One region of the Thermaerobacter subterraneus DSM 13965 genome, then DNA from elsewhere that is predicted to be linked to it. Evidence: riboswitches for the same ligand, from Rfam matches in the RefSeq annotation. Region 1 holds a riboswitch; the other holds the start of a gene.
The links. Region 1 has a riboswitch for cyclic di-GMP ahead of THESUDRAFT_RS11555 (flagellar basal body rod protein FlgB). Riboswitches for the same ligand answer to the same signal wherever they lie in the genome.
Positions count from the first base shown of each region.

Region 2: another riboswitch for cyclic di-GMP. It lies ahead of THESUDRAFT_RS10005 (flagellar hook-basal body protein); the one in region 1 lies ahead of THESUDRAFT_RS11555 (flagellar basal body rod protein FlgB).

Region 1 is NZ_JH976536.1:297,625-312,305, forward strand. Features, by position in the region: gene THESUDRAFT_RS12540 (FliH/SctL family protein) at 1-638, opposite strand, end outside; partial or broken gene fliG (flagellar motor switch protein FliG) at 622-1,617, opposite strand; gene fliF (flagellar basal-body MS-ring/collar protein FliF) at 1,890-3,545, opposite strand; gene fliE (flagellar hook-basal body complex protein FliE) at 3,635-4,012, opposite strand; gene flgC (flagellar basal body rod protein FlgC) at 4,093-4,659, opposite strand; gene THESUDRAFT_RS11555 (flagellar basal body rod protein FlgB) at 4,663-5,226, opposite strand; cyclic di-GMP riboswitch class I at 5,324-5,416, opposite strand; gene hslU (ATP-dependent protease ATPase subunit HslU) at 5,765-7,207, opposite strand; gene hslV (ATP-dependent protease subunit HslV) at 7,326-7,874, opposite strand; gene THESUDRAFT_RS11570 (tyrosine recombinase) at 8,028-9,137, opposite strand; gene trmFO (FADH(2)-oxidizing methylenetetrahydrofolate--tRNA-(uracil(54)-C(5))-methyltransferase TrmFO) at 9,142-10,515, opposite strand; gene topA (type I DNA topoisomerase) at 10,518-12,650, opposite strand; gene dprA (DNA-processing protein DprA) at 12,746-13,660, opposite strand; gene THESUDRAFT_RS11590 (ABC transporter substrate-binding protein) at 13,794-14,681, opposite strand, start outside.
Region 2 is NZ_JH976535.1:2,457,817-2,472,497, reverse strand. Features, by position in the region: gene atpH (ATP synthase F1 subunit delta) at 1-376, shown strand, start outside; gene atpA (F0F1 ATP synthase subunit alpha) at 390-1,955, shown strand; gene atpG (ATP synthase F1 subunit gamma) at 1,981-2,925, shown strand; gene atpD (F0F1 ATP synthase subunit beta) at 3,061-4,470, shown strand; gene THESUDRAFT_RS10035 (F0F1 ATP synthase subunit epsilon) at 4,484-4,906, shown strand; gene murA (UDP-N-acetylglucosamine 1-carboxyvinyltransferase) at 5,337-6,632, shown strand; gene spoIID (stage II sporulation protein D) at 6,896-7,906, shown strand; gene THESUDRAFT_RS10020 (M23 family metallopeptidase) at 8,105-8,851, shown strand; gene spoIIID (sporulation transcriptional regulator SpoIIID) at 9,194-9,493, shown strand; gene mreB (rod shape-determining protein) at 9,891-10,904, shown strand; cyclic di-GMP riboswitch class I at 11,103-11,159, shown strand; gene THESUDRAFT_RS10005 (flagellar hook-basal body protein) at 11,560-12,309, shown strand; gene THESUDRAFT_RS10000 (flagellar hook-basal body protein) at 12,306-13,133, shown strand; gene THESUDRAFT_RS09995 (superoxide dismutase) at 13,548-14,162, shown strand; gene fabZ (3-hydroxyacyl-ACP dehydratase FabZ) at 14,401-14,681, shown strand, end outside.

The DNA of each region.
Region 1 (14,681 bases):
TCCTCCAGCCGGGCCAGGCTCTCGGGATGCACCAGCACCCGGGCCCCCTCGCTCCCCAGCCGGGCCAGGGCCGCCTCGATCTGGCGGCGCAGGGCGGCAGCATCGACCGCCAGGGCCTCGCCCGCCACCCGGCGGGCCAGGACCAGGACCAGCTCCAGCACGGGCCCTGCGGACGCCTCGACCAGCCGCCGGTAGGCGGCGGCCAGTTCCTCCCGCTGGCGGGCCGCCTGTTCCTCCAGTTGCCGGCAGGCCGCCTCCCACCGCGCCCGGCCTTCCTGCTCGCCCCGGCGGAAGCCCTCCTCCCGCGCCTGGCGGCACAGGGCGTCCGCCTCGCGTCGGGCCTTCTCCAGGTGGGCGGCCGCCGCCCGCCTGGCCCTCCGGAGCCAGCGGCGGACCCGCCGGCCGGCCGCCGCCTGGGCAGCTGCCGGCAACGGACCGGCAGCCGGGCCGGCCTCCGTCGGGGCAGCGGCCTCGCCCGCAGGGGCAGGGGCCACCGTCCCGCCCGCCGGGCCCACGGACTGCCAGTTCACCGGCCGGAGCCCGGGGGCCGCCGCGCCGGCGCCGGGCAGGGACCCCAGCACCGGCCAGCGGGCGGGAACCGGCCGCCGGGCGTCTCCCACCCTAGACGACCACTTCATCCTGGCCACCCCGCGCGATGACGATCTCGCCCTCTTCTTCCAGGCGGCGGATGATGTTGACGATCTTCTGCTGGGCCTCTTCCACGTCGCGGAGGCGCACGGGCCCGAGGTAGGAGAGGTTTTCCTGGAGGATCTCCACGGCCCGCTGGGACAGGTTGCGGAAGATCTTCTGCTTGACATCCTCGCTGACGGCCTTGAGGGCCAGGGGCAGATCCTCGTTGAGGTCGACCTCCCGGAGCACCCGCTGCAGGGACCGGTCGTCCAGCAGCACGATGTCCTCGAAGACGAACATCCGCTTCTTGATCTCCTCGGCCAGCTCGGGGTCGGTGACCTCCAGGACCTCCATGATGCTGCGCTCGGTGCCGCGGTCCACGTTGTTCAGCACCTGGACCACGGCCTGCAGCCCCCCCGCGACGGTGCCCTCCTCGCCCAGGACCGACGACAGCTTGCGTTCCAGGACCCGCTCCACCTCCCGGATCAGCTCGGGCGAGGTGCGCTCCATCAGGGCCAGGCGGCGGGCCACGTCGGCCCGGCGCTCGGGCGGCAGGCCGCTGAGGACGACGGCGGCCTGTTCCGGATGGAGGTAGGCGAGGATCAGGGCGATGGTCTGGGGGTGCTCCTGCTGGATGAAGTTCAGGATCTGCAGCGGGTCGGCCCGGCGCACGAACTCGAAGGGCCGGACCTACAGGGTCGCGGTGAGGCGGTTGATCACCTCCGCCGCCCGCTGGTGGCCCAAGGCCTGCACCAGCAGCTCCCTGGCATAGTCGATGCCGCCCTGGGCGATGTAGGCGTGGGCCAGGGCCAGATCCCGGCACTCCTCCAGCACCGCCAGCCGCTGTTCGGGAGCGACCCGGTCGGTGTTGGCGATCTCCAGGGTGAGCTGTTCGATCTCCTCCTCCCGCAGGTAGCGGAAGACCCGGGCGGCCAGCTCCGGTCCCAGGGAGATCATCAGGATCGCGGCCTTGCGCCGCGGCGACAGGTCGCGGGCCGCCTCCCGGAGGGCAGGCCGGCCACCGGCGGCCGCCGCACCGGCCCCCGGCTCCGCCGCGATGCCGCCCTCCGGACCCTCGGCCACCTCCGCGGCGACCGGCGCCGCCGGGGCCCTGATCCCACCCCGGGGCGTACCCCCGGCCACCGCCGTGCCGGCCCTTGCCACCGCAACCTGCCTTGTCGCCATGGCCATCGCCTCCTCCCCCGCCCGCGCCGGGCCTGGCCGTCCTGATCCTGCTCAGGCCGTCCTGACCGCCGCCGTCAGTTGGCGGACCGCTCGGCCAGCCAGCTGCGGATCACCTGGGCCACGTGCTCCGGCTGGTTCTTCACCAGCTCGCTGACCTGCTCGAGGACCGTGGCCTCCGCCGCCTTGCCGTTGGCACCCGTCGCCGCGGCCCCGGCCGGTCCCGGAACGGGTCCGCCGGGGCCGGGTACGGCCGCGGTGCCCCGCCCGGCCGGACCGGCCGCCACCGTGCCGGCGGTGCTCCCCGGCACGGCGGGTAACCCGTGACCGGCGGCTTGTGCTTCCAGGAGCCGGCGGGCGAGCCGCCGGCGCCGCCAGGCGGCCACCAGGAGGACCAGGGCCAGCAGCGCCAGCCCCCCCGCGCCGGCCAGCAGGGCCACCCGCCGGGTCGCTTCCCGGGCCTGCCGCTCCTCCTCCAGGGACTGCTGCAGGCGGTCGGCCACCGTGGTGTCGAAGGGCATGGCCACCACCTCGACCTGGTCCTGGCGCTGGGGGTCGCTGCCGATGGCCGCGGCCACCGCCTGCTGGAGGGCCTGCCGCCGCTCGGGAGTGAGATCGCCGTTGACCACCACGGCCACCGACAGGCGCCGGACCGCACCCGGGGCCACCTGCACCCGGTCGACCACCTGGTTGACCTCGTAGTTGGCCGTCCGCTCGCTGCGCTGGTAGTCAAGGGTGCCGCCGCCCACCTGGGGATAGGTGGGGATGTTGCTGTCCCCCGGCACCCCGCCCGGTGCGGGCTGGCCGGTGAAGGTCTCCTGCAGCTCCTGGATGGACCGCAGGATGCCCTGGCCGCCGTCGGCCGGGGGCTCGAAAAGGTGCCGCTCCACCACCTGCTGGTCGAAGTTGAGCTCCGCATTGACCCGGGCGATGACGTTGCCCGGGCCCAGGACCTGCTCCAGCAGGGTCTGGAGGCTGCGCTGCAGCTCCGCCTCGAAGCGGCGTTCCACCTCGAAGCGGTCACCCGGCACCACGGCGGTCCCTTCCTGGGCCAGCTCCACTCCGGCCGAGAGCAGGCGGCCGGTGGTATCCACCACCGTCACGTCTTCGGGCTTCAGGCCTTCCACCGCCGACGCGACCAGGTGCATGATGGACCGCACCTGCTCGGGCTCGAGCTCCGCCCCTGGTTTCAGCTGGACCAGCACCGCCGCCGTGGCAGGCCGCTGCTGGCTGACAAAGGGGCTGCGCTCGGGCCGCACTACGTGGACCCGCGCCGCCTCGACCCCCTCCAGCCGGCCGATGGTACGGGCCAGCTCGCCCTGGAGCCCCCGCAGGTACTGCACCTGCCGCTCGAACTCCGTGGCACCCATCGGCATGTTCTCCAGAAGCTCCAGGCCCACCGTCCCCTGGCGCGGCAGGCCCTGGGCGGCCAGGTCCAGGCGCAGCCGGTCGACCTGTTCCGCGGGCACCAGAATGGCCTGCCCCCCCTGGGCCAGCTGGAAGGGGATGCCTTGCTCCTCCAGCTGGCCGGCGATGGCCGCGGCGTCGGTGGGGTCCAGCTGGGTGAACAGGGGGGCCCACTGGGGCCCGCTGCGCCCTGCCAGGGCCAGCGCCACCAAACCGGCCAGGGCCAGAGCCGCCGCCGAGACCACCACCCACCGGGCCGCCGGCCTGAGCTTCCGGAACCAGGCCATGAATTGCTGGGGAAGCTGCCGCACCTGTGCCAGGGGCATGGAGGATTCCGCCGCCTCCTCGACCGACCGCGACCCTGCCTTCCGGCCCCGTGCCGCTCATCCCGCCGGCCGCCGCAGGGCCGCACCCGTCACACGGGCATGCGCATGATCTCCTGGTAGGCCTCGAGCGCCTTGTTGCGCAGCTGCACCGCCAGTTCGATGGCCAGCCGCGCTTTCTCGCTGGCCACCATGACCTGGGACAGGTCCTGGACCTGGCCCGTCACCAGGCGCCGGGCCATGGCGTCGGCCTCGCCGGCCGCGCCCTCCAGCTGCTGGAGGGCGCGGGCCAGTTCCTGCAGGAAGCTGGGTCCCACGCCACCGGGCCCGGTGGAACCGGCCGCCGGGCCGTCGCCCGCGGCCGCAGCCGCCGCCCTTCCGGACGGTCCGAAGGTCCCGCCCAGACCGGTCGCCGGGGAAGAACCGGGCCAGGCGACGTTGCCGGGGGCTTGGACACCCCATGGGTTCATGGCTCAGACCTCCTCCGTTGCAGCCGCAACGCTGCCGGGACCCTGGCGGTCCCAGGGGCATCCGGCAGCCGCAGGGCCGTTCAGCCGCGGCCAATGTCCAGCGCCCGCAGGGCCAGGGTGCGGGCCGCGGCGAAGACCGCCACATTGGCCTCGTAGGCCCGGGTCGCCGCCAGCAGGTTGACCATCTCCGCCAGCGGGTCCACGTTGGGGTACGCCACGTAACCATCCGGGCCCGCGTCGGGATGGGCCGGGTCGTACACCAGCCGGGGCGGCGAGGGATCGCCGACCACGGCCGCCACCTGGACCCCGCCGGGGGCGGCTCCGGTCCCGCCGGGACCCGCCGCGCCCGGACCGGCTACGGGCGGCACCGGCCCACCCGCTACGCCGGCCAGGGGGGAGCGTGCCCAGCCGGCTGCGGCACCCGCCGCCGGCACCGGCCCCGGCACCGCACCCCGTTCCCGCAGGATCCGGGCGAAGGGCGTCGCGCGTTCCTCGAAGACCGGCACCAGCCGGCGGTAGGGCCCGCCCTGGGGGGTACGGGTGGAGTCCACGTTGGCCAGGTTGCTGGCGATCAGGTCCAGGCGCAGCCGCTGGGCCGTCATGCCGCTGGCCGCGATGTCGAAGGTGCTGAACATCCCGCCCGCCACCGCTTACCGCCTCCCCTCGGCGATGACCGTGCGCAGCAGGGCGATGCGATCGGACAGCTGCCGCACCAGGGCCTGATAGTGCACGCCGTTTTCCGCCATCCGCGCCATCTCCGCGTCCAGGTCGACGTTGTTGCCGTCGTTGCGCAGGGAGGAACCGGTCTCCCGGTATACCGCTACCGCCGGATCTGCTGGTGCCCACCGGCCCGGCAGGTGGCCTGGGTGGGTGACGCCCAGGGACAGCCGGCCACCGGGTACGGCAGGCCCGACCGCCACCCCGCCCGCTCCGGCTGCCCCCGCGCCCCCGGCCCCGGTGGCTGGTGCGGCCGCCACGGCCGGTTCGGCCCCTCCGGTCCCGGCGGTGCCGGCGGCCCCGGCTGCCCACCCCGCGGCCTGGCCTCCCGCCGGCCCGCGACCGGCCAGCGCCGCCTCCAGAGCCCGGGCGAAGTCGAGATCATACCGCTTGTAGCCGGGCGTCTCGGCGTTGGCCACGTTCTGGGCCAGCAGTCGCTGGCGGAGGGCCAGGACCTCCAGCCCGGCAGCCAGTTCATCGTTGACGCGCCCCCACACGGGTCCATCCCCTCCCGCCGCTGGAAAAGAAAGCCGCCCGCGGCGCGCCAGGCACCACGGGCGGACGAGAGGATTGCCAAGGGTCCACCGCGCGGCGTTCGGCAGTCCGGCCGTCATAGTCCCGTGCTGGCGGGACCTTAGACCCGTGACTTTGCGAACCTGCCTTTCGACAGGGGTGCCTTTGTCGCTGCCGCGGGGGGTGGCCGCGCCCCGGCCTGTGCAACCGGGACAGAAACCGCGGCTCACCCCCGAAGCTTATTCAGTTGTAGCGGCTTTCCAGCCGGCACTGGTCGACATGATTCTGCACCGAACTGGTCATTCCTTCTATCCGCGACAAAAAATTTGGGACCCGGGTCCTGGTTTTGGGTCCCTCTTGCGGCAGGGTGGGTTTTGCCAGCCAGGATCGCTTGCCCTGGCTCCTTCGCTTGCCCCCGGGGGGCGGCCGGTCAGGATTTCGCCCGCGCAGGCCGCCTGGGGCTCGCCGCCGGCTCCCCGGCCGGCCCCGGACTCCCGGCGCCGCCACCAGGGGGCAGGGCCCTCAGAGGATGTACCGGCTCAGATCCTGATCCTGGAGGACTCCCTCCAGCCGCTGGCGGACGAACGCAGCATCCACCACCACCTTGCCCTGGAGGGCGTCCGGGGCGTCGAAGGCCACCGGCTCCAGCAGCCGTTCCAGCAGGGTGTGCAGGCGCCGGGCTCCGATGTTCTCCGCCTGCTGGTTGGCCCGGGCCGCCATGTCCGCCAGGGCCTCCACCGCGTCCGGGGTGAACTCCAGCTCCACCCCGTCGGTGGCCAGCAAGGCCTGGTACTGGCGCAGCAGGGCATTGTCCGGCTCGGTCAGGATGCGCTTGAAGTCGTCCCGGGTGAGGGGCTGCAGCTCCACCCGGATGGGGAACCGGCCCTGCAGCTCGGGGATCAGGTCCGAGGGCCTGGCGATGTGGAAGGCTCCCGCCGCGATGAAGAGGATGTGGTCCGTGCGCACCGGGCCGTGCCGGGTCATCACCGTGGAGCCCTCGACGATGGGCAGGATGTCCCGCTGCACCCCTTCCCGGGAGACGTCGGGCCCGTGGCCCCGCTCCCGGCCGGCGATCTTGTCGATCTCGTCGATGAAGACGATGCCCGCCTGCTCCGTGCGCCGGATGGCCTCGGCCACCACCTGGTCCATGTCGATCAGCTTCTGGGCCTCTTCCTGGGCCAGCACCTCCCGGGCCTCCCGCACCGGCAGGCGGCGCCGGCGCTTGCGCCGGGGCAGCCAGTCCTTGAGCAGGTCCTGCACGTTCAGGGTGACCTCTTCCAGGCCCGGCCCGCCCAGGATGTCGACCATGGGCGGCGCCTGGTCTTCCACCTCGATCTCGACCACCTGGTCCTCCAGCTGCCCGCTGCGCAGCCGCGCAGCCGCCTCCTGGCGGTGCCGGCGCCAGTCCTCCTCTTCCTCGGGCCGGGCGGGCTCGGCCGGACCCGGCATCCCGGCCCCCAGGGACCCCAGCAGCATCTCCCAGGGCGACCCGGCGCGCTGGGGGCGCCGCCGGGGCGGCGGAACCAGCACGTCCAGCAGGCGGTCGTCGGCCGCGGCCCGGGCCCGGTCCTCGACGGCGGCCACCCGCTCCGCCTTGACCATGCGGATGGCCGTCTCCAAGAGGTCCCGGATGATGGACTCCACGTCGCGGCCCACATAGCCCACTTCGGTGAACTTGGTCGCCTCGACCTTGATGAAGGGAGCTCCCGTCAGCCGGGCCAGCCGCCGGGCGATCTCCGTCTTGCCCACCCCGGTGGGGCCGATCATCAGGATGTTCTTCGGCGCCACCTCGTCCCGCAGGTGCGGCGGCAGCTGCTGCCGCCGCCAGCGGTTGCGCAGGGCGATGGCCACCGCCCGCTTGGCCTCCGCCTGGCCGACGATGTACCGGTCCAGCTCCGCCACGATCTGGCGGGGGGTCAGCCGGTCGGGTTCCCACGCGGCGCCCTGGACGGCTCCCCGTTCCACGGTCGTCCCTCCCCCTGGCGGGTGGCCGCCCCGATCGGGCCGGCCCCCGGCCCGGGCCCGTTGCTCCCGGCCCAGGCCCGTGCGGCTGGAGTACGGCGAGAGTACGGCGAGAGCACGGCTAGAGCTCCTCGATCACCAGCTGGTCGTTGGTGTAAACGCAGAGCTCGGCGGCGATGCGCATCGCCTCCCGGCAGATGGCGGCGGCATCCAGGCCGGTGTGCCGGGCCAGGGCCCGGGCCGCCGCCAGGGCGAAACCGCCGCCCGACCCCACCGCCACGATCCCGTCGTCGGGTTCGAGCACTTCCCCCGACCCCGACACCAGCAGCAGGTGGTCGGCGTCGGCCACCACCAGCAGGGCTTCCAGGCGGCGCAGCAGCCGGTCGGTGCGCCAGTCCTTGGCCAGTTCCACCGCCGCCCGGACCAGCTGGCCGCCGTGTTCCTCCAGTTTCCCCTCGAAGCGCTCCATCAAGGCCACGGCGTCGGCCACGCTGCCCGCGAACCCGGCCAACACCCGCCCGTGGTAGAGCCGCCGCACCTTGCGGGCCCGGTGCTTCATCACCATGTGCTGCTGCAGGGTCACCTGGCCGTCGCCGGCCATGGCCACCCGGCCGTTGCGGCGCACGGCCAGGATGGTGGTGCCGTGAAAGCGGGGTTGCCCCTCGCCCATGCGCTGATCCCTCGCTCTGGCCCGCCGGCCTTCCGGCTCGTGCTGGGGCCTGGTGACGGTGCCGGTCCGCCCTGCCGAAGGGCGCGGATCCGTTGCCCGCCGCGGGCGGCGACCACCCCGCCCGGGGGGCGCCGGGAACCCCGGCGGCGGGGACTACCCGGACGGCGACGATCCCGGCTGCAGCCCCTGGCGCCCCCCTGCCGGCCCGTACCCGGCGGGCGAACCGGGTGCGCCTGCCGAGGGCGGGGCGCCCAGGCCCTCCGGCTCCGGCGCCGCAGCCCCCGGTGCGGGGACGGCCGCAGCCGGGGCAGGGCGGGCCCGGGGATGGGCCTGCTGGTAGACCGCCCAGAGCCGTGCCCGGGACACGTGGGTGTACACCTGGGTTGCGGCCAGGCTGGCGTGGCCGAGCAGCTCCTGGACCGCCCTGAGCCCCGCGCCGCCGTCCAGCAGGTGGGTGGCGAAGGTGTGGCGCAGCAGGTGGGGGTGGGCCTGCAGCCGCGCCACCACCGCCCCCACCCGCCGCACGATGGCCTGGATGCCGCGGGGCGAGAGCCGGCCGCCCCACCGGTTGAGGAACACGGCCTGGGCATCGGCAGGCCGGCAGGGACGGTGCCGCCGGCCTTCCAGGAACCCGGGGCGCCCTTCCTCCAGGTACGCCCGGAGGGCCGCCGCCACCGGACCGGCCAGCGGCAGGATCCGCTCCTTTCCGCCCTTGCCGTACACCCGCAGCCAGCCGCCCTCCAGGTCCACGTCGTCCAGGTCGAGCCCGCTGAGCTCGGCCACCCGCAGGCCGCAGCCGTAGAGGAGTTCCAAGATGGCCCGGTCCCGCAGGGCCGCCGGACCGTGGCCCGAGGCCGCCGCCTCCAGCAGGGCCTGGGCTTCCTCCGGGGTGTACACCCGCGGCAGCCGCCGCCGGAGCCGCGGCGTGGCCAGGCGGGCGGCGGGACTGGCCGCCAGCCAGCCCTCCCGCACGGCGTAGCGGAAAAGGCCCCGCACCGCCGCCAGCTTGCGGGCCACGGACGCCCGGGCCAGGCCGCGTTCTTCCAGATGGGCCAGCCAGCGGCGCAGGTCACGGCCGCTGACGCCCGCCAGGGCCGCCGCCCCGACGGGCGGCTCCAGGCCCAGGAACTGGAGCCAGCCTGCCAGATCCCCCGCGTACGCCTCCACCGTGCGGGGGGAAAGACCCCGCTCCAGGCGCAGGTGATCCAGGTAGGCCTCCACCACGTCGGCAGCCGGGAGGGAACCGGCAGGGATCCGGGTCACGGTCTCACCGCCCGGGCACAGGCGCCGGGTCACCGCCCGGGACCGCCGGCCCCGGCACGGTCTCGGGGAGCCGGGCGGGGGCAAACCGCTCCAGCGCGGCCAGGGCCCTCTCGGCCATGAGCAGCTTGCGGCGCCGCGGGTCCCGCACCCGCCGCTCCAGGGGCGGCAACAGGCCGAAGGCGATGTTCATCGGCTGGAAGTGGTCGGGATGCGCTTCGGTGATGTACCGGGTCAGGGCCCCATGGGCCGTCTCGGCCGGAAAGGCGACGGGTTCTTCCCCGCGCACCAGCCGGGCCGCGTTGATGCCCGCCACGATGCCCGTGGCGGCCGATTCGATGTACCCTTCCACGCCGGTGATCTGGCCGGCGAAGAACAGGTCGGGGCGCTTCCGCGCCTGCATGGTGGGCTTGAGCACCTTGGGCGAGCAGATGAAGGTGTTGCGGTGCATCACCCCGTACCGGGCGAACTCGGCGTTCTCCAGGCCCGGGATCATGCGGAAGACCCGCTTCTGCTCGCCCCACTTGAGGCTCGTCTGAAAGCCCACCAGGTTGTACAGGGTGCCGTAGCGGTTGTCCCGGCGCAGCTGGACCACGGCGTAGGGCTCCTTGCCCGTGCGGGGGTCGACCAGGCCCACGGGCTTCAAGGGCCCGTAGCGGAGGGTGTCCGGACCCCGGCGGGCCATCTCCTCGATGGGCAGGCAGCCTTCGAAGAACAGGCCCTGTTCGAAGTCGTGGGGCACGTGCTTTTCCGCTTCGACCAGGGCCTGCCAGAAGGCCTCGTACTCCTGCCGGGTCATGGGGCTGTTCAGGTAGTCGTCGCCGCTGCCCTTGTCGTAGCGGGACGCGCGGAACAGCTTGGACAGATCCAACGACTCGTAGGTGACGATGGGCGCGGCGGCATCGAAGAACGCCAGGTACTCCTCGCCGGTGAAGGACCGGATCCACTTGGAGAGGGCGTCGGAGGTCAGGGGTCCGGTGGCGATGATCACGGGACCTTCCGCGGGCGGCTCCGTCACCTCTTCCCGCACCACCTCGATCAGCGGGTGGGCGGTGATGGCCTCCGTGACGCGCCGGGCGAACTCCTCCCGGTCGACGGCCAGGGCGCTTCCTGCCGGAATGGCGCTGGCGTCGGCCGCCGCCATGATCAGGCTGCCCAGCCGCCGCATCTCTTCCTTTAATAACCCCGGCGCCTGGTCCAGCTGGTTCCCCCGCAGGGAGTTGCTGCAGACCAGCTCGGCCAGCTGGCCCGTGTGGTGGGCCGGGGTGGATTTCACCGGCCGCATTTCGTAAAGCCGCACCGGAATGCCCCGGCGGGCGACCTGCCACGCGGCTTCGCTGCCCGCCAGGCCGCCGCCGATGACCGTGACTCGTTCCGCCATGCTCAACGCCTCCCCGCCCCGGCACCGGCGCCGGCGGTCTCGGCGGCCCCTTCCCGCTGATAGGTGCACTGGGGGTTGGCGCAGACCAGGCGCACCCCCTGGCGGGACCGCTTCTCCACCAGGAAGGTGCCGCACTCGGGGCAGGTTTCCGCCGTGGGCCGGTCCCAGGTGGTGAAGTCGCACTCCGGATAGTTGCTGCACCCGTAGAAGACCCGGCCCTTGCGGGACCGGCGCTGCACCATCTCCCCGCCGCAGCGCGGGCAGCGGGCGCCGGTCTTCTCCACCAGGGGCCGGGTATTGCGGCACTCGGGAAAGCCCGGGCAGGCCAGGAAGCGTCCGTAGCGCCCGTGCTTGATCACCATGCGCCGGCCGCACTTCTCGCAGATCTCGTCCGTCTCCTCCACGGGCAGGGCAACGCGCTGGATCTCCCTTTCCGCCCGGGCCAGGGTGGCGCTGAAGGGCTCGTAGAACTCCCGGACCACATCCTCCCATTCCCGCTGGCCCTCTTCGATGCGGTCCAGGTCGGCCTCCATGCGGGCGGTGAACTCCACGTCCACGATGTCGGGAAAGTGCTCCTTCAGCAACGCGGTGACCACCCGGCCCAGCTCGGTGGGCCGGAAGCGCCGGTCTTCCTTCACCACGTAGCCCCGCTCCTGGATGGTTTCGATGATGGGCGCATAGGTGCTGGGCCGGCCGATGCCCTTTTCCTCCAGGGCCCGGACCAGCATGGCCTCGGTGTAGCGCGGGGGCGGCTGGGTGAAGTGCTGCTCCGGCCGCAGCTGCTTGAGCGCCAGGGCATCGCCCTCTGCAAGGTCGGGGAGCATGCCCTCCGCCTCGTCGCCCTCCCCTTCGCCCCCCTCGTCCCGGCCCTCCACGTAGAGCTTCATGAAGCCCGGGAACTTGACGGTCGAACCGGTCGCCCGGAAGCGATGGGGACCGGCTCCGATCTCCGCGGTGACGGTATCCAGCACCGCCGGGGCCATCTGGCTGGCGACGAACCGCTCCCAGATCAGCCGGTAGAGCTTGTACTGGTCGGGCGTCAGATCGTCCTTGATGGCGTCGGGTTCCCGGGCCACCGACGTGGGTCGGATGGCCTCATGGGCATCCTGGGCCTGTGCTGCCCGCCGCCCCGCCTGCTTGCGGGGCGCCGAGAACTCGGCGCCAAAGCGCGCGGCGATGTAGGCGGCCGCCTCGTCCAGGGCCTGGTCGGCGATGCGGGTCGAGTCCGTGCGGATGTAGGTCACCAGACCCACGGCGCCCTCGCCCCGCAGTTCGATCCCTTCGTACAGTTCCTGGGCGATGCGCATGGTGCGGCGCACGGTGAACCCCAGCTTGCGGGCCGCTTCCTGCTGCAGGGTCGAGGTGGTGAAAGGCGGCGCCGGGTTGCGTTTCCGTTCCTTGCGTTCGACCCCCAGGACGGAGAAGGGCCGCCCCTCCAGATCGGCCAGCAGGCGGTCGACGGCAGCCCGGTCGGGCAGTTCCTTCTTTCCCTCGGCGTCGCCGTAATAGCGGGCGGTGAAGGTCTCCCCGCCCGGCAGCCGCACCAGATCGGCCTCCAGGGTCCAGTACTCCTGGGGCGTGAAGGCCTCGATCTCTTCCTCCCGGTCGACGATGAGGCGCACGGCCACCGACTGGACCCGGCCGGCGGAGAGGCCGCGCCGCACCTTCCGCCACAGCAGCGGGCTCAACTTGTAGCCCACCAGGCGGTCCAGCACCCGCCGCGCCTGCTGGGCGTCCACCAGGTTCTCGTCGATGGGGCGCGGCTCCTTCAGGGCGCGGCGCACCGCCTCCCGGGTGATCTCATGGAACACGATCCGGCACGGGGAGCTCTCGTCGATGTCAAGAAGCTGGCAGAGATGCCAGGAGATGGCCTCGCCTTCCCGGTCGGGGTCGGTGGCCAGGAGGACCCGGTCCACCTGGCGCGCCTGCTGCCGCAGTCGCTCGATGAGCTTGCCCTTGCCGCGGATGGTGATGTAGTGGGGCGTGAAGTGGTCGTCAATGTCCACCCCGAGCTGGCTCTTGGGAAGGTCCCGCACATGGCCCATGGAGGCCTCGACGGCATAGTCGCGCCCGACAAACTTCTTGATCGTCTTCGCCTTGGCCGGCGACTCGACGATGATCAGCGTCCTGGGCAATGGGATCACACTCCGGCGCCATGGCGCGTTGCAACTTAGTGTAGCACTGGCACGGGAGGGGCGGCAACGCGCAGTGGCATTTCCTGGTGACGCCTTCAGGACGAGCCGGCAGCCCCGGCCCAAGGCGAGTCCGGCCAGCCTTGTCCGGCCAGGACCGCCTTCACGTCCTCCAGCCCTGCCACCGGCGGTGCCCCCGCCCGCAACAGCTCCAGGATCCCCTGACCCTGGCGCCGCGTCACGGGACCCGGCACCGCCATCACCGCCCTGCCGGCATCGAGGGCCAGATCGGCGGTCACCAGAGCCCCGCTGCGCGGGGCGGCCTCCACCACCACCACGCCGTCGCACAGGCCGGCCAGGATGCGGTTTCGCTCGGGGAAGCGGAAGGCCTCCGCCGGCGTCCCCGGCGGGTACTCCGACACCAGCCAGCCCCGGGCCGCCACCTGGGCCGCCAGCGGGCGGTGCTCCTCGGGATAGACCCGGTCGGGCCCGTGGCCCAGGACGGCCACCGTCACCCCGCCGCCGGACAGGGCCCCCCGGTGGGCGGCGCCGTCGATGCCCACGGCCAGGCCCGACACCACCACCCAGCCCGCCGCCGCCATGTCGGCGGCCAGCCGGAAGGCCACCTGGGTCCCGTACGCCGAGGCCTTGCGCGAACCCACCACGGCCACCCAGGGCACCGCCTGGGAGGGCAACCGCCCCCTGTAATAAAGGATGAGCGGCGGATCGGCCACCTCGCGCAGCCGCCGCGGGTAGGCGGGATCTTCCCAGCTCAGCCAGTGAACGCCCACGGCTCGCGCCCTTCCGGCCAGCACCGCGGGATCGGTGCGCCGGCGGGCCTCCAGGGCCCGCTCCAGCACGCCTGCCGGCGCGGCGCCCACCTCGCGCCAGGCGGAATCGGGGGCCTCCCAGGCCGGTACCGGGCCGCCCAGCGCTGCAGCGAGCTGCCGGGCTCGCTGCCGGCCGAGACCCGGCAGGGCGAGCAGGCCCATCCACGCGTGGGCAGGGTCCACGGGCCATTCCTCCTCGGGTTGGCGGATCGTGCCGGATTGGCGGATCTTTTCGGCCAGGGTGTCGTGGGACTTGTCCCCGCGGCCGGCCTGCGCCCCGGCGGCCTGCGCCCCGGCGCCGGTGCGTGCGTTCGGTCTACCGGGCCGGTTCTTCCAGGGACACGGCCCAGAGGTCGGCCCCCTGGGGGAAGGGCGAGGGGACGAACCCGCGCACTCCCGGCTGCACCGCCCAGACCGCCACGGGGTGGTAGAGGGGCAGGCCCGCTATCGCCTCCAGCAGGGTGCGGTCGAGCCGTGCAGCCGCTTCGCCCCGCCGGCGTCCCGAAGCCGTCAGCAGCTCACCCAGGGCCTGCCGGACCGCCGGATCCTGCGCCGCGGCCGGCCCGCCCTCCGCCCCGCCCAGCCAGGGCAGGAAGACGGCCTCCGGGTCGGGATACTCGGCCCACAGGGTCCGGGGTGCCAGGTGATAGGGCGCCCGCCGGCCTGCGGCCGGGGGAAAGTCGGCGTAGGCCACGGTGGCCACATCCAGTTCCAGGCCGGCCCGGCCCAGCAGGTAGTCCAGGCGCCCCGACACCGCCGCCCAGAAGGGATCGCCGGGCTGCAGCCAGCGCAGCGTGGTACCGGGCTTCAGGCCGGCCCGCTCCAGGGCGGCCCGGGCCTCCAGAACCCGGTAGGGCGGAAGCACCGGCGTGCGCCGGAAGCCCGGCCAGCCGGGCGGCAGCCAGCCCTCGGCCAGGCGGTAGCCGCCGGGCGCCAGGCCGGCGATCAGGGTCTCGCGGTCGGTGGCGTAAGCCAGGGCCTGCCGCACAGCGGGCCGGTCCAGGGGCGGCCGGGCCCCGTTGACGTCGATCCAGACCGTTGCCGGCAGGTCTGCCGGCCACTGGGGTCCCGCCCACCCCCGGGCCGCCAGCTCCCGCACCTCGTGGGGCAGCAGCCGGATGGCGGAGAGCCGGCCTGCGGCAAAGGCGCTGAGGACCTGGGAACGCGGACCGCCGGCCACCAGCCGTACCTCGTCCAGGTACGG
Region 2 (14,681 bases), on a different contig from region 1:
CCAGCTGATCGAGTCCGTCTTCGGGGACCGGGTCCATCTGTGGGTAGGCAACCTGCTGCGGCTGCTGGTGCGCCGGCGGAGGGAAAACCTGCTGCCGGACATCGTGGCCGAGTTTACTGCCCTGCGCGACCGGGAGGCGGGCGTGCTGGAGGCCGAGGTGGAGGCGGCGGCGGAGCTGGATGCCGCCACCCGGCAGCGCCTGGAGGAGGAGCTGGCCCGCTCCCTGGGGGCTCGCCAGGTGCGCCTCGCGGTGCGGGTTCGTCCGGAGCTGCTGGGCGGCCTGGTGGTGAAGATCGGCGACCGCCGGCTGGATGCCAGCCTGCGCCGCCGGCTGGTGCAGCTCCACCGCCGGCTGGCCACGGGCGGTCAGGCGTAGGAGGGACGAGCTGGTGAGCATTCGTCCGGAAGAGATCACCGCCATCATCCGGCAACAGATCGAAAACTTCGAGGGCCGCGCCGAGCTGGAAGACGTGGGCACCGTGATCCAGATCTCCGACGGCGTGGCCACCGTGTACGGCCTGGAGAAGGTCATGGCCAGCGAGCTGGTGGAGTTCCCCAAGAGCGGGGTCTACGGCATGGCCCTGAACCTGGCCGAAGACTCCGTGGGCGTGGTCGTCCTCGGGCCCTACACGGACATCAAGGAAGGCGACGAGGTGCGGCGCACGGGCCGCATCATCCAGGTGCCCGTGGGCCCCGAGCTCCTGGGCCGGGTGGTGAACCCCCTGGGCCAGCCCATCGACGGGGGCCCTGCCATCAATGCCACCCGGACGCGGCCCATCGAGTCGCCGGCTCCCGGCGTCATCGTGCGGCAGTCGGTGAACCAGCCCCTGCAGACGGGGTGGAAGGCCATCGACTCGATGATCCCCATCGGCCGCGGCCAGCGCGAGCTGATCATCGGCGACCGCCAGACCGGCAAGACCGCCCTGGCGGTGGACACCATCATCAACCAGAAGGACCAGAACGTCATCTGCGTCTACGTGGCCATCGGCCAGAAGGCGTCCACCGTGGCGGGCGTGGTGGAGACCCTGCGCAAGTACGGCGCCATGGACTACACCATCGTGGTGTCCGCCACCGCGTCCCAGCCGGCGCCGCTGCTCTACATCGCGCCCTACGCCGGCTGCGCCATGGGCGAGTACTTCATGTACGAGGAGCACCGGGACGTGCTGGTCATCTACGACGACCTCACCAAGCAGGCCTGGGCGTACCGCGAGCTGGCCCTGCTGCTGCGGCGGCCGCCGGGACGCGAGGCCTACCCCGGTGACGTGTTCTACCTGCACTCCCGCCTGCTGGAGCGGGCGGCCCGGCTGAGCGACGAGGTGGGCGGAGGGTCCCTGACGGCCCTGCCCATCATCGAGACCCAGGCCGGCGACATCTCGGCGTACATCCCGACCAACGTCATCTCCATCACCGACGGCCAGATCTTCCTGGAGTCGGACCTGTTCTACTCCGGCGTCCGGCCCGCCATCGACGTCGGCCGGTCGGTGTCCCGCGTGGGCTCGGCCGCCCAGATCAAGGCCATGAAGCAGGTGGCCGGCCGCCTGCGCCTCGACCTGGCCCAGTACCGCGAACTGGCCGCCTTCGCCCAGTTCGGCTCCGACCTGGACAAGGCCACCCAGGCGCGCCTGGCTCGCGGCCAGCGGGTGACGGAGATCCTCAAGCAGGGCGAGCACCAGCCCATGCCCGTGGAGGAGCAGGTCGTCGCCATCTACTGCGGCGTCAACGGGTATCTGGACGACGTGCCCGTGGAACGGGTGCGGGAGTTCGAGCGGGAGTTCCTCCAGTACCTGAAGCGGTTCAATCCGGAGGTGCTGGAGTCCATCCGCACCCAGAAGGAGATCACCAAGGAGAACGAGCAGCGCCTGCAGGCGGCCATCCAGCAGTTCAAGGCCGGCTTCCTGGCGGAGGGGCAACAGGGCACGGGGCAGCCCGCCCCGCAGGCGCAGCGGGCGTCGTGAGCCCGGCCGGGAAGGGTGAGTGGCCATGGCCTCGATGAGGGACATCCGGCGGCGGATCCGGGCGGTGCGCAGCACCCAGCAGATCACCCGCGCCATGTACATGGTCGCCGCCGCCAAGCTGAAGAAGGCCGAAGAGGCCGCCCGTTCCGGCCGCCCCTATGCCGCCGCGCTGCGGGCCATGCTGGCCCGCCTGGCAGGCTCCGAACAGGCGCGCCAGCATCCCCTGGTGGCGCCGCGGCCCGTGCGCCGGGCCGGGCTGGTGGTCATCACCGGTGACCGGGGCCTGGCGGGCAGCTACAACGCCAACGTCATCCGCCGGGCCGAACAGGAACTGCGCCAGCTGCCCGAAGGGGTCGAACCGGTCCTGGTCACCGTGGGCCGCAAGGGCCGCGACCACTTCCGCCGCCGGGGCTACCCGCTGGCCCATGAGCTGACGGGCATCGGCGAGGACGTGGACTTCGCCACGGCCCGGGAACTGGCCCGCTGGCTGGTCGACCGCTACCTGGCGGAGGCCATGGACGAGGTCCGGCTGATCTACACCGAGTACCGCTCGGCCATCAGCCAGCGGCCGGTGGTGATGCGCCTCTTGCCGGTGGCCGGCCTGGAGGAGCAGCCCGGCGGGGAGCCGGGCCGGGGCGCCGCGAGCGCCGCCGGGGCCGAGCCTGCAGGACGGCAGGCTCCCGGTTCCGGCCCCACGCCCGGCTCCTGGCGGGAATACATCTACGAGCCGTCGGAGCAGGCCATCCTGGAGGCGCTGCTGCCCAAGTACGTGCAGATCCTGGTCTTCCGCGCCCTCCAGGAGGCGAAGGCCAGCGAGCACGGGGCCCGCATGACGGCGATGAAGAATGCCACCGACAACGCCGGCGAGCTGATCGACACCCTGACCCTGGAGTACAACCGGGCCCGCCAGGCGGCCATCACCAAGGAGCTGGCGGAGATCGTCAGCGGCGCCGAGGCCCTCAAGGGCTAGCCGTCCCGGCTGGCGGCCCCCGCCGGGTCCGGCCCGGAGCGGCCGGGCCTGGACCGGCGAGGGCCAGGCCGGAGGCGGCCGGTTCGTCCAGCACCGGGCGGGACGGAGGCGCCGAGGACCGGAGGGAACACAGCAATGGCCGAGAAGAACGTGGGCCGGGTCGTGCAGGTCATCGGCCCGGTGGTCGACATCGAGTTCCCCGAGGGCAACCTGCCCGACATCTACAACGCCATCAAGATCCAGGCCAAGACCGAAGAGGTGGAGATCGACCTGACGGTGGAGGCCGCCCAGCACCTGGGCAACAACGTGGTCCGCTGCGTGGCCATGGCCTCCACCGACGGCCTGCAGCGCGGCATGCCGGCCGTGGACACCGGCGGCCCCATCTCGGTGCCCGTGGGCCGTGAGGTGCTGGGGCGGATGTTCAACGTCCTGGGCGAGCCCATCGACGGCAAGGAGCCGCCCCAGGCCAAGAAGCGGTATCCCATCCACCGGCCCGCGCCGGACGTGGCCGACGTCAACCCCGCCACGGAGATCCTGGAGACGGGCATCAAGGTCATCGACCTGATCTGCCCCTTTGCCCGCGGCGGCAAGGTCGGCCTCTTCGGCGGCGCCGGCGTGGGCAAGACCGTCATCATCATGGAGCTGATCCACAACATCGCCTACAAGCACGGCGGCTTCTCCGTCTTCGCCGGCGTGGGCGAGCGCACCCGCGAGGGCAACGACCTCTACCACGAGCTCAAGGAGTCCGGGGTGCTCGACAAGACGGCCCTGGTGTTCGGCCAGATGAACGAGCCCCCGGGCGCCCGCCTGCGGGTGGGCCTGACGGGCCTGGCCATGGCCGAGTACTTCCGGGACGAAGAGGGCCAGGACCTGCTGCTCTTCATCGACAACATCTTCCGCTTCACCCAGGCCGGTTCGGAGGTATCGGCCCTGCTGGGCCGCATGCCCAGCGCCGTGGGTTATCAGCCCACGCTGGCCACCGAGATGGGCAACCTGCAGGAGCGGATCACCACGACGCGGAAGGGCTCCATCACCTCGGTGCAGGCGGTGTACGTCCCCGCCGACGACTACACCGACCCGGCGCCGGTGACCACCTTCGCCCACCTGGACTCCACGGTCCGGCTGGAGCGGGCCATTGCCGAGCGCGGCATCTACCCGGCCGTCGACCCGCTGGCCTCCACCTCCCGGATCCTGGACCCCAACATCGTGGGCCAGGAACACTACGAGGTGGCCCGCGGCGTCCAGCAGGTGCTGCAGCGCTACAAGGACCTGCAGGACATCATCGCCATCCTGGGCATGGACGAGCTGACGGAAGAGGACAAGCTGATCGTGCAGCGGGCGCGCAAGCTGGAGCGCTTCCTGTCCCAGCCCTTCTTCGTGGCCGAGGTGTTCACCGGCACGCCGGGCAAGTACGTCAGCCGCGAGGAGACCGTCCGGGGCTTCAAGGAGATCCTGGAGGGCAAGCACGACGACCTGCCCGAGGCGGCCTTCTACATGGTCGGCACCATCGACGAGGCCGTGGAGAAGGCGAAGACCCTGGTCTGAGAGGGGCGACACCATGGCGGAGCGCGCCATCACCCTGGAGGTCATCACGCCGGAGCGGGTGGTCTTCCGCGAGGAGGTCGACTCGCTGATCGTACCGGGCGCCGAGGGCTTGCTGGGCGTGTTGCCCGGCCATGCCCCCATGGTGGCGGCCCTGAAGATCGGCATCCTGACCTACCGCAAGGACGGCGAGCGGCGCCGGGTGGCGGTGGCGGGCGGGTTCTTCGAGGTGGCGGACAACCACGCCGTGGTGCTCTCCGACGCCGCCGAGCGGGCCGAAGAGATCGATGTGCTGCGGGCGCGCCAGGCGGCCGAGCGGGCGCGCCGCCGCCTGGCCGAACGGGAGGCCAACTGGGACTTTGAACGGGCGCGGGCGGCCCTCAACCGGGCGCTGAACCGGCTGCGGGCCGCCGGGGCCGACACCGGCGACCTGGCCTGAACCCGCCGCTGCGCGCCGGCCCCGCGCCGGCGCGCAGCGTGCGTGGGCACGCATCGCCCGGGCCGGTCGCCGCCCCCCGGGGCCGGCGGAGGTCCACCCGCCGGACGGCGGGGACCGGGCCTGCGCGACGGGTGGGCAACCCCCAGGGCGGTGGGCGCCTTCCCAGGAGCCGCCTGGAACCCCGGACGGGCCGGGGACGATAACATACATGGGGATCCACGCGGCGGCCCCCGCCCGCCCCAGGGCGGCCGGGCGCATAACCGGGCGGCCGCCCGCGAATCCCCTATCGGCGGGCACGCCGAAGGTGCGCCGGCAGCGTGCGCGGTGCCACGGAACAGAGCACCGCGCGGCAGGGTAGGGCCCCGGCGCTCGGCGTGTCCCGGTTGCGGCCCGCCCGCCTGCGGGCGTGGCCCTGGAGGGGGTTGAGACGGTGGAACGAATCGTGGTTCGCGGCGGGCGCCCCCTGCAGGGTCAGGTGAGGATCAGCGGAGCCAAGAACGCGGCCTTGCCGATCCTGGCGGCTACCTTGCTGGCGGAAGACACCTGCTTGCTGTACGACATCCCGTCGCTGGACGACGTGGTCACCATGACCCGCATGCTGACCCAGCTGGGGGTCACGGTGGAGTCCACGGGGGAGGGTGCCCTGGCCGTCCACCCGGCGGCGGAGCTCCAGTACGCCGCGCCCTATGACCTGGTACGGCGCATGCGGGCGTCCATCCTGGTCCTGGGACCGCTGCTGGCCCGCCTGGGACGCGCCCGGGCCGCCCTGCCCGGAGGCTGCGCCATCGGGCAGCGTCCCATCGACCTGCACCTGAAGGGCTTTGCCGCCCTGGGCGCCGACGTGGAGGTCAGCGGCGGCGAGGTGGAGGTCCGGGCCCCCAGGGGGCTGCGCGGCACCTCGATCTACCTGGACGTACCCAGCGTCGGGGCGACGGAGAACATCATGATGGCCGCCGTTCTGGCCGAGGGCACCACCACCATCGAAAACGCCGCGGAAGAACCGGAGATCGTCGACCTGGCCAACTTTCTCAACACCCTGGGAGCCGACGTGCGCGGCGCCGGCACGCGGGTGATCCAGATCCACGGCGTGCCGGTGCTGGGAGGCGGGACGTACACCATCATCCCCGACCGCATCGAGGCGGGCACCTTCCTGCTGGCGCCCCTGGTGGCCGGCGGCCAGGTGACGGTCACCGGGGTGGTGCCGGAACACCTCAAGTCCCTGCTGGCCAAGGTGCGGGAGATGGGCGCCGATGTGGTGGTCGACGGGGACGAGGTGACCGTGGCGGTCAGCAGCCGGCCCAAGGCGGTGGACATCAAGACCCTGCCCTACCCGGGCTTTCCCACCGACCTGCAGGCGCCCATGATGGCGGCCCTGGTCACCGCCGAGGGAACGGCCACGGTGACCGAAACCCTCTTCGAGAATCGCTTCGCCCACGTGCCGGAGCTGCGCCGCATGGGTGCGCGGATCCAGATCCAGGGGCAGACGGCCATCATCACCGGGGTCGAACGGTTGCAGGGTGCGCCGGTCACCGCCACCGACCTGCGCTCGGGTGCGGCCCTGGTGCTGGCCGGGCTCGGGGCCGAAGGGATCACCGAGGTCAGCGGCGTCCACCACATCGACCGGGGCTACGTGGCCATCGAGCAGAAGCTGCGGGCCCTGGGCGCCGACGTGGCGCGTCTGTCCACGGAGGACGACCCGCTGGCGGCGGCCCTGCTCCTGCACTAGGCCTTGCACCAGGCCGCCCAGCGCAGGTCGCGCGGCGCCGGATCCGCCGTCGCGGAGCCGGGTGGCGCCAGGAACTCCGAACCCTTTCGGCCGAGCGCGGGCCCCGGAGCCATGGCCTGGGGCTCGCACCGCTTTTATGAAGGTCTTGCGCCCCTATCTTCCCGGGCCTCGTGCCCAGGGCCCCCGTCCCCGTGGTGCCGGCGCAGGCATGTCCCCCCTCCCCGTTGCATAGAGATGTCCCGAATCCGAGGGAGGGATCGCCCTTGCCTGTTCGGCCGGCGTGGCGCCGCCCCGTAGCCGGCTGGTTCCTCCTGGCGCTGGTGCTGACGGTGCTGCTGCCTTTTCTCGTGGTGCTGACCCGGGGCCTGCGTATCGAGACGCCTCAGGCTCCGGCCGTGCCCCTGGACCCCGGCCAGCTGCCGGTGCGGGTGTGGATTCCGGGACAGGATGGCGTGCAAACCCTGCCCCTGGAGGTCTACCTGACGGGCGTGGTGGCCGCCGAGATGCCCGCTTCCTTCCACATCGAAGCCCTCAAGGCGCAGGCGGTGGCGGCCCGCACGTACACCGTGCGGCAGATGCAGGTCTTCGGGGGGCCGGGTTGCCGGGAACAGGCGGAGGCGGACGTCTGCGGCGACCCGCAGACGGGACAGGCCTGGCAGCCCCTGGAGGCCCGGCGCCGGGACTGGGGGCTGTTGAACGGGTGGCGCTTCGCCCGGAAGATCCAGCAGGCGGTGCAGGAGACGGCCGGCCTGATCCTGGTCTACCAGGGGGCGCCCATCGACGCGGTCTACCACTCCACCTCCGGCGGGCGCACCGAGGACGCTGCCGCCGTCTGGGGCAACCAGGTGCCTTACCTGCGGCCCGTGGACTCCCCGTGGGAGACGGCCTCACCCCACTGGCGCAGCACCCGGACCATGACCCTGCAGGAGTTCGCCCGCCGCCTGGAGGTGGACCCCAAGGTCGTGCGGGACCTGCCGGGGGACCAGTGCTTTGCGCGGGTCGAATCCTCGCCGGGGGGGCGCGTGGGCCGGGCCACCGTGGGCGAGAAGGCCTTCACCGGTCCCCAGCTCCGCCAGCGGCTGGAGCTGCCCTCCACCTGGTGGACGTGCCGCCGGCAGGGGGAGCAGCTGACCTTCACCATCCGGGGCTGGGGCCACGGGGTGGGGATGTCCCAGTACGGTGCCGACGGAATGGCCCGCCAGGGGCGCACCTACCAGGAGATCCTCCGGCATTACTACCCCGGGACCAGCCTGCGGCCCATCTTCAGCGAGTAGCCCACCCGTCTCCGGCGGGAAGCCCGCCCGGCCCGTCGGCGGGTCCGGCCATCGGGACCGGACGGCCTGCCCCTTGGCCCGGGCCGACCCGCCGGGCCCCTACGCCACGGCCCTGCTGCCGGTGCGACCGGTGAAAGCCGCACTTTCCTGCATAAATGCACCAGCCCTGGTAACACTACCGCCCAGAGGTGGTGCCACATGCAGGAGACCCCGCAAAGCGGGCAGAGCCGCCTGGCGGGCCGGCTGGCCGGCTGGATGGCCAGGATGCGCGGGCGGCCGGCGCTGCGGTCGCTGGTGGGTTTCGCCGTGCTGGTGGCCGTCTTCATCGGGTCTTATCTGTACTTCCAGGGCTGGCCGGGGTTGAGCGGGCCCGAGACCGCTTCCCTGGATGAGCAGACCCCCTTGGAGACGGGTGCCGACCAGGGCGTGGCACCCAGCACGGCGACCCCGGAACCCATGACCGGCCAGGCCGGGGCCGGCACGGAGGCGGGGACACCGGCGCAACCCCGGGACAACGTGCCCACCCGGGAAGTCACGGGCGAGACGACTCCGGCCTTCATCTGGCCCGTCGCCAGCGGCAAGACGGCCATGGGCTTCGGCTGGCAGTACTCCGAGACCATGGGTGACTGGCGCTGGCACCCCGGCGTCGACCTGGCGGTCGAGGAGGGCGCCCAGGTGGTGGCCGCCGCCGACGGGCGGGTGGTCGCGGTCCACCGCGACCCCGATCGCGGCCTGACGGTGACCATCGAGCACGACGGCGGGTACCGCACGGTCTACGCCAGCCTGGCCGAGGCGACGGTGGAAGCCGGACAGCAGGTGCGGCGCGGCCAGGCCATCGGCAAGGCGGGCCAGTCGGCCCGGATCGAGGCGTCCGCCGGCACCCACGTCCACTTCGAGATCTGGCGTGGCGACGAGGCCGTCGACCCGCAGACCCTGATCGGCTAGGAGGATCTCCCGCCGGACGAACCGGCCGGAAGAACCGGCCCCCGGTCGGAGAACCGGCCCCGGCCTGGAGAACCGGGCCCGGCCCGGAAAACCGCACCGGGCCCGGCGCCGGCCACCGGGGAACCCGCATCCCCGTACCACCCGCGGCCCCGCTCCCCCGACCCCCTCGGGGGAGCGGGGCCGCGGCCTTTGGCAGGGTGAGCCGCCCCCACGCCCTGGCGGGCCCGGCGGCCCAGCGGGCCTGTCCGCCCGTCCGCGGCCGTCCGGCGGCCTGCGGCCAAGGTATGTTTGCCTAACGCCCTCATATAGATGGTACCAGACCAGGGCGAAGGGGGCAGGTCGGTGAAGGACTACATCTGGAAGCGCGTGGTGGAGGTGAGCACGTACATCGCTCGCACCCGTTCCACCGTGCGCGAGGCAGCCAAGGTGTTCGGTGTCTCCAAGAGCACCGTCCACAAGGACGTCACCGAGCGCCTGCCCAAGATCGACAGCCAGCTGGCGGCCAAGGTCCACCAGGTCCTGGAGACCAACAAAGCGGAGCGCCACCTGCGGGGCGGCGAGGCCACCCGCCTCAAGTACCTGCAGGAACAACGGGGCCAGGAAACCAGGCAAACCCCTTCGGAGCCCCCCGTCGGGGCCTGACGCGCCGTCCCTGCCCGCACCGGCCCTGGCCCCTGGACGAACGCGGCCGTGGCGGCGGCCCGCCGGGTTCCACCCGGCTGATCCCGGCCCGCAGCCCGGCCCCCTTCCTTCCCGCCCCCTTCAGGGCCCGTCCGGACGCGGCCCCCGCCGCCCCCCATCCCGGCCACGGGACGGACAACCCAGGAATTCCCCTTCGCCAGCCGGCACGGCGTGGAGCCCGGCGGTCAAGAGGAACCCGGCCTTATGGCAAAGAAATCCGCCACAGCAACCGCAGCGCCACAGTCAGACGGATTCCTGCCAGCCCTGAGGCCCCGGCGCGGCCGCCGGCACCGGGACATCCCGCCGGTTCCCCGCCGTCGCCCAGGCGGCTGCCGGGCGGTCAGGAGGGGGACAGGCTATGGTCGGGTTCGTCCGGGACCTGGGGGTCGACCTGGGAACGGTCAACACTCTGGTCTTCGTCGAAGGCCGGGGCATCGTGCTCAACGAGCCTTCCGTCGTCGCTATCGATCGGGAAACCGGGCGGGTGCTGGCCGTGGGGTCGGAGGCCCACCGCATGCTGGGCCGCACCCCGGGCCACATCGTGGCCGCCCGGCCCCTGCGGGGCGGGGTGATCGCCGACTTCACCGCCACCGCCACCCTGCTCAAGATGCTGCTCCAGCGGGCCATGCCCCGACGCCTGGGGGTCCGGCCGCGGATGGTGGTGTGCGTCCCCTCGGGGGTGACCACCGTGGAGCGGCGGGCGGTCATCGAGGCCGGCTACGAGGCGGGGGCCCGCAAGGTCTACCTCCTGGAAGAACCGGTCGCCGCCGCCCTGGGGGCCGGCCTCAACATCCACGAGCCCGGCGGCCACATGGTGGTCGACGTGGGCGGCGGCACCACGGACATTGCGGTCCTGTCCCTGGGCGGGGTGGTGGTGGCCGGTTCGGCCCGGGTGGGCGGCGACACCTTCGACGAGGCCATCGTGCGCCATGTCAAGCGCCGGTACAACGTGCTGATCGGGGAGCGGACCGCCGAGCAGGCCAAGATCGCCATCGGCCGGGCCGAGCCGCCGGAGGGGGATGGGGAGCAGTTCGAGGTTCGCGGCCGCGACCTGGTGACCGGACTGCCCCGCACCCTGCACCTGACGGCCGCCGAGGTGCAACAGGCCCTGGACGAACCCGTCTCGGCCCTCATCACGGCCCTGCGCAGCACCCTGGAGCGGGTTCCTCCCGAGCTGGCGGCCGACATCCTGCACCGCGGCCTGGTGCTGACGGGAGGCGGCTCCCTGCTGCGTGACCTGGACCGGCGCATCGCCCGGGCCACGGGCCTGCCCGTGGTGAAGCCGGAACAGCCGCTGCTGACCGTGGCGCTGGGTACCGGCGTCGCCCTCAGCATGCTGGACCGCCTGGACGGCGTGCTCATCGCCGGCTGACGGCCGCCGGTCCCTAAAAGGCACGCCGGCCGCCTTAACCGGGAAGGAATTCCCCTCCAGGTGTCGAATGGGCATGTAAAGCCTCCTGAGGCCGTACGTTCTAAGACGTGGTCCCGCGCATCAGGCGATGCACGTCGGCGAAAGTACGGCCGAGGCACCACAGGCTGCAACACGACCGTGACACGGCACGTGACCACGCCGCGATAAAGGCAAACCCGCCGAAAGGCGGGGGCGCAAAGCCACGGGTCTACCGCACGGCGGGACGGAGGGACGCCTCGCCCGGCGCGCACCGGAATGCGGGAGTCGGGCCAGGTTCCCGGGACAGAGAACCTGGCGCTAGAACGGTACGGAGGCGCCAGCCCCGGCCCGGCTCCGGTTCCGGAGAGCAGCCGGGCCGGTTCCTGCAGCGAGGTGTTCCAGCCCCTCCCGCCGGCCATGACGGCCGGGCTGCCGAACGGGTGGAAGGGATCTGCCGCCGGGTTCGCCCGCCGAACCCGGCGCGGGGCCAGGATGTTCCACCCCCGGTTGCCGCCGGGGGTTTCGTGTTTCACGGCCGGCTGCATCTCCGGCGGCGGGCGGCGGTTGCATGCTGCGGGACGGCCAGCCGGCGGGGCGGGGCGATCGCGGGGTCTGGCGTGGCGGAAGGGGTGATCCGGTGCTGCGAGGTCTTTACACCGCGGCCAGCGGCATGCTGGCCCGGGTGCTCCAGCAGGAGCGCCTGGCGGGCGACCTGGCCAACGTCAACACGCCCGGGTACAAAGCGAGCCGCAACGTGACCGAGGCATTTCCCGAGCTCCTGCTGTCGCGGCTCGACGGGACGGGAGCCCCGGTGGTGGGGCCCCTGGGCACGGGTACGGTAGTGGCCGAACCGGGCGCCGACATGCGGCCCGGACCCTGGGTCACCACCGGGCGACCGCAGGACCTGGCCCTGGAGGGGGACGGCTTTTTCGTGGTGATGGGCCCCGGCGGCCCGGCCTACACCCGGGCCGGCAACTTCACCGTGGGGTCCCAGGGGTACCTCCAGGCACCCGACGGCTCGCCCGTCCTGGACACCACGGGCCAGCCGCTGCTGGTGGGTAGCGCCCAGTTCACCGTCCGGCCCGACGGCCAGGTGGTGGTGGGGGACGCGGTCCTGGGCACCATCGCCCGGGTCACCTTCGCCAACCCCGCCGGCCTGCGGCGGGTGGGCGACAACCTGTGGCAGGCAACGGCCGAGTCCGGTCCCGCCGTACCGGCGGCCACGCCCGTGCGCCAGGGGGTGTTGGAGCAGTCCAACGTCGACCCGGTGCAGGTGGTGGTCGCCATGCTGGCCAACTTCCGCGCCTTCGAGGCCGCCCAGCGGGCCGTCCAGGCCCAGGATCAGACGCTGGGGCTGGCCATCCAGGAAGTGGGGCGGGTCACATGATCCAGCGGGCCCTCTGGTCGTCCGCCGCGGGCATGGCGGCCGCGGCCCGGCAGGTTGATCTCACCGCCGGCAACCTGGCCAACGTGAGTACCCCGGGCTTCAAGGCCGCCCGGGCGGACTTTGCCGATCTGGTTTACGCCGCGGCCCAGGTGCCGGTGGCGCCTCCTGCCGCCGCGGCGGGAGGCGTCCAGGTTGGACACGGCGTCCGCCTGGCGGCCACACCCCGGTTGTGGAGCCAGGGTCCGTTGCAGGCCACGGGTTCCCCCTGGGACCTGGCCATCGAGGGTGCAGGCTTCTTGCAGGTGGCCGATCCCGGCACCGGCGAGGTCCTCCTGACGCGGGGCGGGACCTTTGCGGCCAGCCCCGTACCCGCCGGCGTCCCCGGCGGTGGGGAGGCCGGCGAAGCGCTTCTTGTGACCGACGGCGCGGGGCGGCCGCTGCTGGCGGCCGGCGGCCAGCCCCTCCTGCTCCCGGCGGGATCCCGCGGCTGGGTGGTATCGCCGGACGGAGAGGTACGGGCCCTCCTGGCCGGGGGTCGCGAGGTGCCCGCCGGGCGGCTGGCGGTGATGGTCCCGCCGGCGCCCGATGCCCTGGAAAGCCGCGGCGAGGGCCTGTACGCCCTGGGCGGCAACCCGGTGCCGGCCGGGGCGCCCGGCCAGGACGGAGCGGGGTGGATCCGGCAGGGGATGCTGGAGCAGTCCAATGTGGACCTGGCCCTGGAGATGACCCGGCTGCTGGCGTCCCAGCGGGCGTACCAGCTCAACGCCCGCGCCGTGCTCACAGGCGATGAGATGCTGAGCCTGATCAACCGGTTGCGCTCCTGAGGCACCGCTCATGCACTCCAGTGCATGCGCCCAAGACTCTTAGCGGTTTAGCCCGACGGCCCGCATGGGCCTCCCCCCTGATGCGGCCGGAGTCCGGGCGGCAGGCGCCGCCCGGACTCCGGCCCTTTTCCGGCGTTCCGCCCTGTGCCCGGCCGGTCCCCCGGCCAGCTTCCCGCCCCCGCCCGGCCCCCGGGGGCCCCGCATGAAAGCTGCCGATGCTTGGTATATACTCGTAATCGAGCGCAGGAAAGACTGGATCCTGGGAACGGGCAGGATTCCGGTGCCACCGGGCCGGTCCTGGCGGGGCGGACCTGCTGTGCTGCCGCCAGCCTGTCCCCGCAACCGGTGGCGCCGGGGCCGGTTCGTCCCGGGAACCGGTCGCTGCGCACCTGCCGATTCAAGGAGGGATTGCCGGTGGCTTACCAGTTGCCGCCCCTGCCGTACGACTACAACGCCCTGGAGCCCCACATCGACGAGCAGACCATGCGGATCCACCACGACCGGCACCACGCCACCTATGTCAACAACGTCAACGCCGCCCTGGAGAAGTACCCCGAGCTGCAGGACAAGCCCATCGACCAGCTCCTGCGCCAGATCGACCAGGTTCCCGAGGACATCCGCACGGCGGTCCGGAACAACGGCGGCGGCCACGCCAACCACTCGCTCTTCTGGGAGATCATGAGCCCCAACGGCGGCGGCCAGCCCACGGGGGCCCTGGCGGACGCCATCAACAAGGCCTTCGGCAGCTTCGAGACCTTCAAGGACCAGTTCACCAAGACGGCCACGACCCACTTCGGCAGCGGCTGGGCCTGGCTCGTGGTCGACGAGAAGGGCGACCTGCAGCTTTACAGCCTGCCCAACCAGGACAGCCCGTACATGAAGGGCCATACGCCCATCCTCGGCCTGGACGTGTGGGAGCATGCCTACTACCTGAAGTATCAGAACAAGCGGCCCGACTACGTGGCGGCTTGGTGGAACGTGGTCAACTGGGACGAGGTGGCCCGCCGCTACCAGCAGGCCCGCGGCTGAGCCGCCCATTGCCACCCGCATCCACCCGGCCCGTGGTGACAAGGACTACGGTGGCAAGGACCGCGATGCCAAGGGGAGCCGGCGATCCGGCTCCCCTTTATTTTCCATCCAGAAGGGGGACGGCGGGGGGCGGCGAATTCTGAATCCTAGTGACGAACCTTCGTACCGGGTCGGCCACCGGGGCAGCCTGGGTGGCGGAGGTTCGCGACCAGCCAGCGTGGAGGACTGGGACCAGCCCATGGCGGAACAGGATCAGCCCCAGGGGGGCTTGGACATCCAGGCGATCCTCGAGGTGTTGCCCCACCGTTACCCCTTTCTCCTGGTCGACCGGATTCTTTCCCTCGAACCGGGACGCCGGGCGGTGGGCCGGAAGTGCGTAAGCGCCAACGAACCCTTCTTCCAGGGTCACTTCCCGGGCCGGCCCATCATGCCTGGGGTGCTGATCCTGGAGGCCATGGCCCAGGTGGGGGCGGCGGCGGTGCTGTCCGTCCCCGCGAACCGCGGCCGCCTGGCCCTCTT